DNA from 2 places in the Paenibacillus sp. FSL K6-1566 genome. Region 2 is predicted to be linked to the other one. Evidence: riboswitches for the same ligand, from Rfam matches in the RefSeq annotation. Region 2 holds a riboswitch; the other holds the start of a gene.
The links. A riboswitch is a leader RNA that binds a small molecule or an ion and turns the genes downstream of it on or off. The one in region 2 is predicted to bind cyclic di-AMP.
Positions count from the first base shown of each region.

Region 1: it holds a riboswitch for cyclic di-AMP, as region 2 does, so the genes downstream of both, NST08_RS24485 (TrkH family potassium uptake protein) here and NST08_RS00145 (3D domain-containing protein) in region 2, are expected to answer to the same signal.

Region 1 covers NZ_JBBOSR010000001.1:5,487,986-5,493,830, reverse strand. The annotation lists gene uvrC (excinuclease ABC subunit UvrC) at 1-310, shown strand, start outside; gene NST08_RS24490 (CPBP family intramembrane glutamic endopeptidase) at 282-1,970, opposite strand; cyclic di-AMP (ydaO/yuaA leader) riboswitch at 2,262-2,408, shown strand; gene NST08_RS24485 (TrkH family potassium uptake protein) at 2,484-3,812, shown strand; gene NST08_RS24480 (potassium channel family protein) at 3,829-4,503, shown strand; gene NST08_RS24475 (LysR family transcriptional regulator) at 4,525-5,451, opposite strand; gene NST08_RS24470 (succinate dehydrogenase cytochrome b558 subunit) at 5,715-5,845, shown strand, end outside.
Region 2 covers NZ_JBBOSR010000001.1:27,383-33,227, forward strand. The annotation lists gene rsmI (16S rRNA (cytidine(1402)-2'-O)-methyltransferase) at 1-120, shown strand, start outside; gene NST08_RS00130 (AbrB/MazE/SpoVT family DNA-binding domain-containing protein) at 409-663, opposite strand; gene NST08_RS00135 (HD domain-containing protein) at 986-2,269, shown strand; gene NST08_RS00140 (TatD family hydrolase) at 2,436-3,203, shown strand; cyclic di-AMP (ydaO/yuaA leader) riboswitch at 3,415-3,628, shown strand; gene NST08_RS00145 (3D domain-containing protein) at 3,905-5,095, shown strand; gene rnmV (ribonuclease M5) at 5,326-5,845, shown strand, end outside.

The DNA of each region.
Region 1 (5,845 bases), 5.5 Mb from region 2:
GGTCGGCGATCCGCCGCAGCCGGTGTCCCTGCCGCGGGACAGCCAGGAGTTCTATCTGCTTCAGCGCATCCAGGATGAGGTCCACCGGTTTGCGATCTCCTTCCATCGAGAGCAGCGCGGCAAATCGATGGTTTCGTCCAAGCTGGACTCGATCCCGGGCATCGGCGAGAAGCGGCGGAAGCTGCTGCTGAAGCATTTCGGCTCGATCAAAAAAATAAAAGAGGCTTCAGTCGAAGACTTTAAGCCCCTTTCGATCGGTGAAAAATTAGCTACAGATATACTCAATGCCCTTCGTGATGAGGAGTCGTGACATACGGCTTCTCTTTTTTTGTTGGATTCAAGCGATAGATCACGTAAGCCACGATTGCCGGCAGCACCATATAGAACAGGCCGATTAGCACATTAGGGGTCCCTTGAAGCATGACCAGGCTGATTCCCATGAGAATGCTGTTGAAGACGACATGCGAGAACATGGCCGCAATATATCCGTATTTCAGGAAAATATAGCTGAACAGCAGGCCGATAATGACCAGCTCAATCGGGCGGGATACGACTGGGTAAATCGGATACAGCGTATGGCCGAGCGCCCAGATGATCGAGGTGATCAAACTCGCGACAAAGGTGCTGCGCACGATTTTCTTCACCATTCTAATGCCGAACAGCCGGTACACCGCTTCCTCCGAAATGCCTGCCAGCCAAGCCATCAGCGGAAACAGCCATGGATAGAGCATGTTGTAAGGCGACTGCGAGGCATCGGTCGTGGACCAGGTGTTCAAGGTCAGGCCGAGCGCGATGAAGATCAAGGACTGAATGCCGAGCAGAATGAGGGCCCACAAATAGCCCACCTTCATGCTTTCCAAGACATAGCGGCCGTACCCGGGCTCCTTGGCACGCGGCCACGGATTAAGCCCGTCTTCCTTCCGCCATAGACCGCTTCCGCCGACAAGCGAGAAATAGAGCAAGGCGGAGAAGACGAGGGAGTAGATGGCGTAGAAGATCATCATCCCGATGATGCCGGTCTCGGACATTCCTTGTGCCTTAAAGACCGGAACCAGGTTGTACGTATTCAGCATCTGGATGACAAACAACAGGACGGACAGCAGGATACCGCGCTTAAACGAGGTATAGGCTCTGGTCTTGACGCTGTAGACGATGGCCAGGATACCGAGCACAAGCGTAAACAAACCGTACCCGACCAGCGTCAGCAGCGTTGCATCCTGCGTCTGCTTGTTCACATAGGCAGCATGCGCTGCCGGAACCGAGAACGCGGGCTCGAAGGAACGCAGTGTCCCATGTTCAAAGGTAAATGCCAGCTGCAGCCTCGAATCCCCGATGGCGGCTTCCGTGACGGTATATCTCAGCTTAGGTTCGCCTTCCCGGGTAGAAAGCTGCAGCTGCGTCGCATCGTATCCGGCCCACTTGAGCCACGGCTCCGCGAGCGCCTGCTTCTCGGCCAGCGTCATGCCTTCCTCAACCAGAAGCAGCATTTGCTTCCGGACCTCCCCTTGATTCAGCTCGATCCTGTCGTAACTGGAGCGGGCGGAATCATAGGAGAATCCCGCGATGCCGGCATTCTGCATATGCACATCCACGTTCAGCGCATCGCCACCCGGCAAGGTGAAGCGGACGCGGTATACGTCATATGGGTATTTGGCTTCGTAATTCTTGTTATACTCCTTTAGCTTCTTTTCCTTGGCCAAATATCCGTACAGCTCGGAGTTGGACTGGTATGTAACAAGGGGGTCTTGCCCTTCGGAAGCAGGAAACCCTAAACGTTCGCGAGCGAACCGTGACGCCGCTTGCGCAGCCTCATCCTTGGAAATGATTTGCGGATAGGGCGTATCGGTCGACTCGAAGGAAGTGGATGGGAGTACCTGGAATATAAGAAACAGGATCAGACCGATGATGGCCGGTGCGATAAGCTTCTTTAGGTTAGGTGTCAGCTTCAGGGGCTCTTCGGCACGGTTCATGAAATTCCTCCTCTTAATTTTAGTGCTTTCCGATATGAATAACCGGCCCCGCAAAAAGCGGATCATAGAGTCAATATAACATACATATGAAGAACAAGCCCTGCTTATCCCAAAGGGCCAATAATGAAATAAAACGCTGAAAATGAATGAAAGGTTTCGAAAACGTTAGAGAACCATATCCTTGTACTCTTGAATATGCCCAATTCGCGCTCATTTAAAGACTTTTTGGTAAAAAAACGACGTTGGGTTCGCTTCCGGATTGCGTTATAATCACATCATGCTTCAAGGAACCGAATAAACCAGCCGAATTTCGTAATGAGAACGGGGGAACCATGTAATTGGGGTGAATTTCATGATCTCTTTCGGATCATGGATAGGGCGGCCTGTGATAATGCCCGAATCCGTCAGCTAACCTCGTAGGCTGTTGCACAGGAACCAGACCGTGAAGGGCACTGTTTTCCAGTGTCTTTTTTCTTTGATTTTTTTGGAGAAGGTGAAACTTTGAACTCAAAAATGAAGTGGCTTAAGCTGTCACCTCCGCAGATCCTTGCGCTCGGTTTTGCGGCGGCGATCCTGGTCGGTACCATTCTGCTCATGCTGCCCGTATCCAGCAGGACCGGCGAACCGATCAGCGGGATTGACGCCATGTTTACGGCGGCTTCCGCCGTCTGTCTGACCGGGCTTGTTGTCGTGGATACAGGCACAAGCTTCAGTGCTTTCGGACATACGGTGATCCTTCTGCTCATTCAACTCAGCGGGCTCGGGTTTATGACGATGGCAACCCTGTTCGCCCTGGTATTCAAGCGGAGGATATCGCTCAAGGACCGGCTTGTTCTGCAGGAAGCGATGAATCAGTCCTCCATCGAAGGGATCGTTCGTTTGATCCGGCGGGTGTTTATCTATTCCTTGACCTTCGAGGCGTGCGCTGCCGTACTGTTTACACTGCGCTGGGCATGGGATATGCCTATTGGAAAAGCCCTCTATTTTGGGGTGTTCCATTCCGTTTCGCTGTTTAACAATGCAGGCTTCGATCTGTTCGGTGATTTTCATAGTCTCACGGATTATGTCGATGATCCGTTGGTAAACATCGTATCCATGCTGTTGATCATATCCGGCGGCATCGGGTTCGTTGTATTATCCGATTTGATCGATTTCCGTCAAAAAAGGAAGCTGTCGCTTCACTCCAAGGTCGTTCTCTCGATGTCGGGGGCGTTGATCTTCATCGGGGCGATCATCATATTTATTTTTGAGTTCACCAATCCGTTAACGCTGGGCTCCTTGGACGGGGGAGGTAAAGTGCTCGCCTCGTTCTTCCAATCGGTCAGTCCGCGAACAGCGGGCGCGAATTCGATTGATATCGGCGGCCTAAGGCAAGCTACGCAATTTTTCATTATTATACTTATGTTTATCGGAGCGTCGCCGGGATCGACCGGGGGCGGAATCAAGACGACAACCTTTATGGTGATGGTAGGGGCCGTATTCGCAATGATGAGAGGGCGTGAGGACATCGTCTTATTCCGGTTTCGCCTCGCTCAGGAGCGGGTCTTAAAGGCGTTAACGATTGCGCTTCTTGCGCTGCTGCTCGTATTGACGGTATCCATGATCCTGTCCACGACAGAGGATGCGGATTTCCTGGAGATTCTATTCGAAACGACCTCGGCCTTCGGTACCGTCGGCTTGTCGATGGGATTAACGCCGGATTTGACGGTGTTCGGCAAAATATTGATCAGCTTAACGATGTTTGCCGGACGTCTAGGTCCGCTGACGCTGGCTTATGCACTCGGTCCGAAAAAGGGTAAAGAATTGTATCGTCATCCGGAAGGCAAAATGATTATTGGATAAGGAGTATAGGAGAGACATGAAACCAAAGCAATTTGCAGTGATCGGTTTGGGGCGGTTCGGCTCGAGTCTGGCACTGGAACTAATGGAACTAGGCTATGAGGTTCTCGGCATTGACCGGAACGAAGAGGTCGTCGAGGATATGAGCGAGTATCTGACCCATACGGTGGTCGCCGATGCTACGGATGAGGAGATGCTGAAATCGCTCGGCATCCGCAACTTCGACTGCGGGATCGTCGCGATCGGAGACGATATCCAGATGAGCATTCTGTCCGCCATCCTGCTCAAGGAGCTTGGCGTATCGACCGTCGTGGCCAAAGCGATTTCCGTGCTGCACGGCCGGGCGCTGCAGAAGCTGGGTGTGGACCGGGTCATCTTCCCCGAACGGGATATGGGAATCCGTGTGGCTCACCAGCTGGTTACGCCGAATCTGCTCGACTATATCGAATTATCTAAGGATTATTTGATCGTGGAAATGACGGTAACCGATTGTATGGACGGCAAGACGTTAAGCGAACTGAACACGCGCGTCCGTTACGGTGTCACGGTGGTCGCCCTCAACAAGCGATCCGGCATTATCGTCGCGCCGACGGCGATGGACGTGGTCAACGCCGGCGATGTTATGGTCGTCATCGGCTCCAACGACAATGTGGAGCGGTTTGAGACGGAAGTCGTGAATCTGCAGCAGAAATAATATAAAAAAACCTGACGATCTCTAGGTCGTCAGGTTTTTTCGCTGCTTCTCTTCCGCAAGGCTTCGGAAGAGCACCTCGGTTTCGTTAATCCAGCGGCGGGCGGCGCTGCTAAGCTCTGAAGCATCCCCGTAAATCAGCGAGGTCGTCCGCCGCGTCTCCATGAGCGCGGGGATGTGAATGTCCACAAGCCCGTTGTCGGAGAGCAGCTGCGGACGGAGGTATGATTTCGGAAGCAGGGCCGCTGCTTTGCAGGTCGGGATCAAGCGGACGATCGCTTCGAAGGAATCGATCTCCATCCGAATATCGGGCATGATGCCCCACCGGTGAAACAGGTCGTCCGTCAGCTTACGGTACCAGGTTCCGGTCGAGAAAATAATCATCGGAAGCCCCTGGAGGTGCTCGACCTCGACATCCCCCAGCTCCGCCAGCGGATGGACGGCGGGAATGACGAGCTCCAGATGATCGTCAAACAGGGGAATGCAGTTTAGTCCCGGTTGGTTGATGGAAGAGGCGACGATGCCGACATCCACCCGTTTATCCCTTACATAAGAAACGATCTCATGGGTTTTGCCGGTAATCAGCTTGATTTCCGCGGCGGGATGCCGCTCCATGAACGCGTTGACGAGCGGGGGCAGCGTCGTCTGCAGCGTCGTCAGGCTCGCGCCCAGATTAATCGAGATCTGCTCCCCTTCCCGATAGTGGGCGAGCGTCTGCATGAGCTTCAGCTGCTGCTGGCGCTGCTCCAGCGCAAAGGTATATACGATCTGTCCGATCGACGTCAGCTCAAGGCGCTTGCCGCGCCGGTTGAACAGGGGCAGGCCGAGCTCGTCTTCGAGCTTGGCGATCTTCCGCGAGAGCGCAGGCTGGGACAGGTTCAGCAGCTTGGATGCTTTATTGATGCTGGATTGTTCCACCACAACGGCAAACATGTCCAGATCTTCGAACATGATATTCCTCCATTATATATAGGATGGTGTTCCAATATCTCCTTATGCGTATAGATTATAACGATTAATAATTATATTGCAATTCCCTTATAAGAAAAAAAGGAGTAACATGAAACATGACACAGGATGTTCACACGTTTGTGGAAAAAGGGAACATTTTGTCGTTGCACGCGAAAAGCACAGTGTAAGTAAGTGTAATTGTTCCGTAAATAGGAAAGAGTGAAATTGAAAACGCTGCACATTGGAAAGGGGAACGTCAACTGATGAAAGGGTATTATTCCAGAAAGCTGCATTCCTTACTCGGTGTCATACCGCTTGGAGCATTTCTGCTCAGCCACATGATATCCAACTTTCAGGCTTTCGAGGGTGGAAAGGAAGGCTTCAAGGGAGCCGT
Region 2 (5,845 bases):
GAGGAGCATGTCGGCAGATATGAGCAGGAGGGATTGAGCCGTAAGGAGGCCATGAAGAAAACAGCGGCAGACCGCGGCGTATCGAAGCGGGATATCTATAATGCGCTGCTGGAGGATTAATTATAGTAGCCTGCTGCGCAAGTGACGAAGAGGTGGTCCCCGCAGCCTGCCGAAGTCAACAACTGGCCCGGGGCACATTTAATCCGAACTAGGCCGTCTCTGACGAACAATATCATTTTCCTCATGATCGCGGTGAGGATTTACATAGCGTTATGCCGACCGCGGGAAATTGCGCATAAAAAAAGACCTTCCTGCGGCCGGGTTCATAGCCGAGGAAGGCACCAAGGAGATATGAAAAAGGTTAGAATTAACAAAATGTGATTGTGTACCTATTATATACTAATATCTTTAATTTGTCACAGGTGTAGGGATTTCCGAGATACATTCATGGCAAACGATTTTACCTTTGAAGTACGTAACGTTCTCAGCATTGCCGCAGAAGATGCACGCAGGCTCATACTTCTTCAGCATGATGCGTTCACCGTCCACATAAATTTCAAGAGCGTCCTTCTCGCCAATGCCGAGTGTACGGCGCAGTTCGATTGGAATAACGACCCGTCCAAGCTCATCGACTTTCCTTACAATTCCTGTTGATTTCATCATAACTTATTAATGCCCCTCTCGCCATAATTTAAAAAAGTCATAATTCGACATAGTTCTATTTTTTATGTTATTTATAGTACCAACGATTCCCAAAACAGTCAACCTATATTTTTGAGATTTCGGAACCTATTTACGAAAATATAGTGAAATAAACCGCTGTCCTACAACGAAGTTACCATTTTTGAACCAAAAAACGCTTCACTTTTCAATATGTCGATTTGGAAAGCGCCAAATTACCTAATTCGACATTGTTCGACATTAGATGTCAAAAGAAGTGAAAATAGTCCAAGTCCTAAATTTATGACTTAAGGAGTGATTTATGATGCGCCTGCCAATCTCAGAGGAAAAAGTGTTTAAAGATCCGGTTCATAATTATATTCATGTACAGGATGATATTATCTGGCGGTTAATCGACACGCCGGAATTTCAGCGGCTTCGCCGGGTCAGGCAACTGGGCACGTCCTATCTGACGTTTCATGGCGCAGAGCACAGCCGATTCTCCCATTCCTTGGGTGTCTATGAAATTACAAGAAGAATCATCTCGCAATTCGAGCGAAAAGGATACTCCGATTGGCCTGCGGAAGAGAGACAAGTGGCCCTATGTGCAGCGCTCTTGCATGATCTCGGGCACGGACCATTTTCCCATTCTATAGAAGAGGCGTTTCAGATGAACCACGAGGATTGGACATGCCGGATCTTGCTCGGCGATACGTGCGTGAACAAGGTGCTCCTGGAGCTGGGGGAAGACTTCCCGGAGCGGGTCGCTTCCGTCATCCGCAAGACGTATGACAAACCGATCGTGATGAATCTGGTGACGAGTCCGCTGGATGCGGACCGAATGGATTATTTGCTGCGCGATGCCTATTACACCGGCGTCAATTACGGGACGATCGACATCGACCGGATTCTGCGGATGCTGCGGCCGCACCGGGACCGGATCGTTGTGAAGGAATCGGGGATGCATGCCGTAGAGGATTATCTCATGTCCAGATATCAAATGTACTGGCAGGTGTATTTCCACCCGGTAACAAGAAGCTCGGAAATCATACTGCGCCAGATTTTCCGCCGGGCGAAGGAGCTCTATGAAGCAGGGTATGCGTTTCAGTTCATGATCGAACCGCTGCCGGCTCTGTTCGAAGGCCGCTTGACCGTTCAGCAGTATCTGCGGCTGGATGAGGCGCTCATTCAAACGGCGTTTCTGCAATGGACGGCCGAGCAAGACCAGCTCCTTAGCGAATTATGCGGCCGATTCATCCATCGGAAGCTCTATAAATATATAGAAATCGACACCGGCAACCCGGAGACAATCGACGCCATCCGCCAGGCGTTTCGGGAGGCGGGTCTTGATCCCGCATATGATGTGGAGATTGATTTTCCGACCGATCTTCCTTATGATAAGTTTCATTCGGGCATGCCGCTGAACGAGAAGCAAATTCTGCTGCTGGACCGGCATGACCAGCTTCGGGAAATTTCCGAGGTGTCCGATATCGTGCGCTCCATTAGCGGGATCCATAAGGGCCGGAATTATCTATATTACCCGGAGGAGAGGTTAGAGCCGCTGCTTGACCGGATGCCGGCCGAAGTTGCGGATTTATTTCGCAGGTAGGGATGAGTCCGTTATATTCGATGGACCATGGGCTTGGATCATGGATGGACCTGGTTCAAGGCCGGACGCACGAGGCATTGATAATGGACAACCATAGAACGGAATGATAAAGATTGTGCCGGATAAGATACGATCAAGGATCGACAAGAAAGGAGTGGGAGAGAACATGCTGTTCGACACACACACCCATCTGGATGCTCCCCAATTCGACGAGGACCGGGACGAGACGATTGCCCGGGCGCTTGAAGCCGGTGTTAGCCGGATGATCAATATCGGATTTAATCGCGAGACGATTCCGACCACGATGGAATTGGCGGAGACATATGATTTTATATATGCGGCGGTAGGCTGGCATCCCGTGGATGCGATCACGATGGAGGAGGGCGACCTGGAATGGATCGCTTCGCTCTGCAGTCATGAGAAAGTCGTTGCGATCGGAGAGATCGGCCTCGATTATCATTGGGATACGTCTCCGAAGGAGGTGCAGCACCGGGTGCTTCGCAGCCAAATCGGACTGGCCCGGGAGCTCCATATGCCGATTGTAATTCATAACCGTGATGCGCATGAGGATATCGTGAAGATTTTGAAGGAAGAGAAGGCTCATGAGGTTGGCGGCGTGATGCATTCGTTCTCGGGCAGCTGGGAAACGGCCAAGTTATGCCTGGATATGGGCTTTCATATTTCGTTCGGCGGGCCGATTACGTTCAAAAATGCCAAGCAGCCGAAGGAGGTTCTGGCCAAGGTTCCGCTCGATCGTCTGCTCATTGAAACGGACTCGCCTTACCTGACTCCACACCCCTTCCGAGGGAAGCGAAATGAGTCCGCTTATGTGAAATTGGTGGCCGAGACGGCAGCCGAAATTCGGGGCATGTCCTTCGATGAACTGGTCCAAATTACCACTAAAAATGCTCTGGAACGATTTGGTATTTCATGAAAACGGGAGCAAAAGCGATGAAATAGTGAGGAATTGCGATTAATTAAAGTTTTTTAACCTGAAAAGACGATTGTTTTACAATTTTTTAACCATTTACATCAAAAAATGTGCTTGATTGTTCCTTTACAACCTGCATGGAAACAGGATATCATCTTTTCAGTGATAAGAAGCTGCAAGTTTGCAAAGCTGAAACTTCAGCGATCATATTTCATGAACCGTCTCGCTTAATCTCCGAAGTTTGGGGAACGGGGGAACCGATACTGCCGTGCATGGTAAACTGTCGTGCACGAGCCGTATATGATTTCTTTATCGGGTCTTTGGGGTGAATGTGAAGGTCCTCGCCATGAGCGGGCGACCGAATCTAGGGCGTCTCTCTTACGTCCGAACCCGACAGCTAACTCCGTAAGCGAAGTAAGAGGGGAATTCTCGTGCATACCATTTCCATGATTTCAATCATCAGGAAGCCACGTTAGAGCCTCTAGTACTCTTTCACGCTGGCTTCTTTTATTTTTGAATATTGGAGAAGGTGTCGTCATACTGTTGGTAAACAGGAGGTGATTCCTAGTGGTGAACGGGAAGACGGGGATTGACGCAGGGCGTTAGATAGATAGCAGCACGCCTTGCGAGAATAACTGCTATAGTCACGTCAAAGGCATTCATGCGTTACCTAAGACGGCGGGACTATGAAGGAGGATGGAATAGTGGGCATTTTTCAACCTGAAGAAACCCATGAATCACAATCATCCAGCATGTCTTACGCATTGCGATGGAAGCATGAGAATTTGCGTCAATTGATGATGCTCGGCGCCATGGGGGCTGTTACGGTATCACTTCTCGTATCGCTGGTTATCCATGATCAATCGGGCAAGCAAGTTCAAATTGTGGTCGATGGCCGCGTAACCACGGTAGAAACCAGAGGATCGTTGCTTCAGGAATTGCTGGATGAGCAAGCGATCACGCTGAATCCGCAGGATCAGGTCTCGATGCCTTTAAACGGGACGATCCAGGATGGGGACCGGATTATCATTGACCGTGCAATCCCAGTTAAAGTAACAGTAGGGGGCACCACCAAAACCATATTCACGACCCAGGACACGGTCGATAGTGTACTCAAAGAAGCTGGCATTACGATCAAGGGTGAAGATATAGTAAAGCCGTCACAGGACACCAAGCTTACCAGTGATATGGACATTCAAATCGTTCGGGTTACGAAGCAGACCGTATCGGAGAAGGAGAACCGTGAGTTCCGCGTCATCAAGACTGCGGATCCGTCGCTGGAGCGCGGTGATAACCGTGTCATTCAGCGGGGCGAGCCGGGCGTTCTCGTTCATCACTACGAGAAGGTGTACCATAACGGCAAGCTCGTATCCAAGACGAAGGTCTCGCAAGAGGTCGAGCGTAAGACGAAGGACAAAATTATTGCCGTAGGCACGAAGAAGGTAGAGAAGCCTGTCGTGCTTCAAGCGGCAGCGACTCCAAATGTGAAGTCTGCCCCAGCGAAGCTTACGGGCACTAGAAAGGTATCCACCGCCAAAGCGACGGAGAATAACGTCATCTCCAGAGCGGGTGTCGATTTCAAATACCAGAAAGTGCTGAATAATGTTTCAATGACCGCATATTCCGCTGAGCAGGAGGGAATCGGAACCCGCACGGCTTCCGGAACACGGGTTACCGAGGGCCGGACGATTGCGGTTGATCCGAGCATCATTCCGATCGGCTGGTGGGTGTACATCGAAGGCATTGGCTTCCGCCGTGCAGAGGATACCGGCGGAGCGATTAAGGGACATAAAATTGATGTGTATTACGATTCGCTGAAAGCGGCCATGAACTTTGGCCGGAAATCGGGGCGCACCGTTTATGTGATCGGTCCCGTAAAGCCTGATTTGAACTAATGAATCCCATTTTCTAATGACATTGCCATTCTAATGCTAACGAATTTAGCTTATAATAGATCATAATGAAGAAGAGGAGAAACTCCTCTTCTTTTGTTATTTTGCGGCGTATTGGTCGCATTTTGGGGCCATCATGTAAAAAATACGCCGTATGGTTTCAGCCGATGCCGATTCAAGGAGAACGGTCGGACAGGCGGTATGTGTCCTTTTGGGAAGGAAGAGAGAACGTTATGATCCGAGAAGTAATTGTGGTTGAAGGCAGGGACGATACGGTAGCGATCAAGCGTGCGGTGGATGCCGACACGATCGAGACCGGCGGCTCTGCTATTAATAAGCATACGCTGCGCCGTATTGCCCTCGCGAAGGAGCGCAGGGGGGTTATTATCCTGACAGACCCCGATCATGCAGGGGAACGGATTCGCAAGATCATCGACCGTCATGTCCCCGGCTGCAAGCACGCCTTCATACCGGAGGCGGATGCGACGCGCAAGGGCGATATCGGAGTCGAGAACGCATCTCCGGAGGCTATACGGCATGCCCTGGATCGCGTCCACACCTCATTTGAGGGGGCGGAGAGTCAGATCAGCCTGGAGGATATGATCGATGCGGGGCTGACGGCTCATCCGGAGGCTGCAGCCCGGAGAATGTTCATGGGAAATGTCCTGGGTATCGGGTATTGCAACTCCAAGCAGTTCCATAAACGTATGGCGATGTTTCAAATATCGCGTGAAGAGTTTCTGGCGGCGCTTG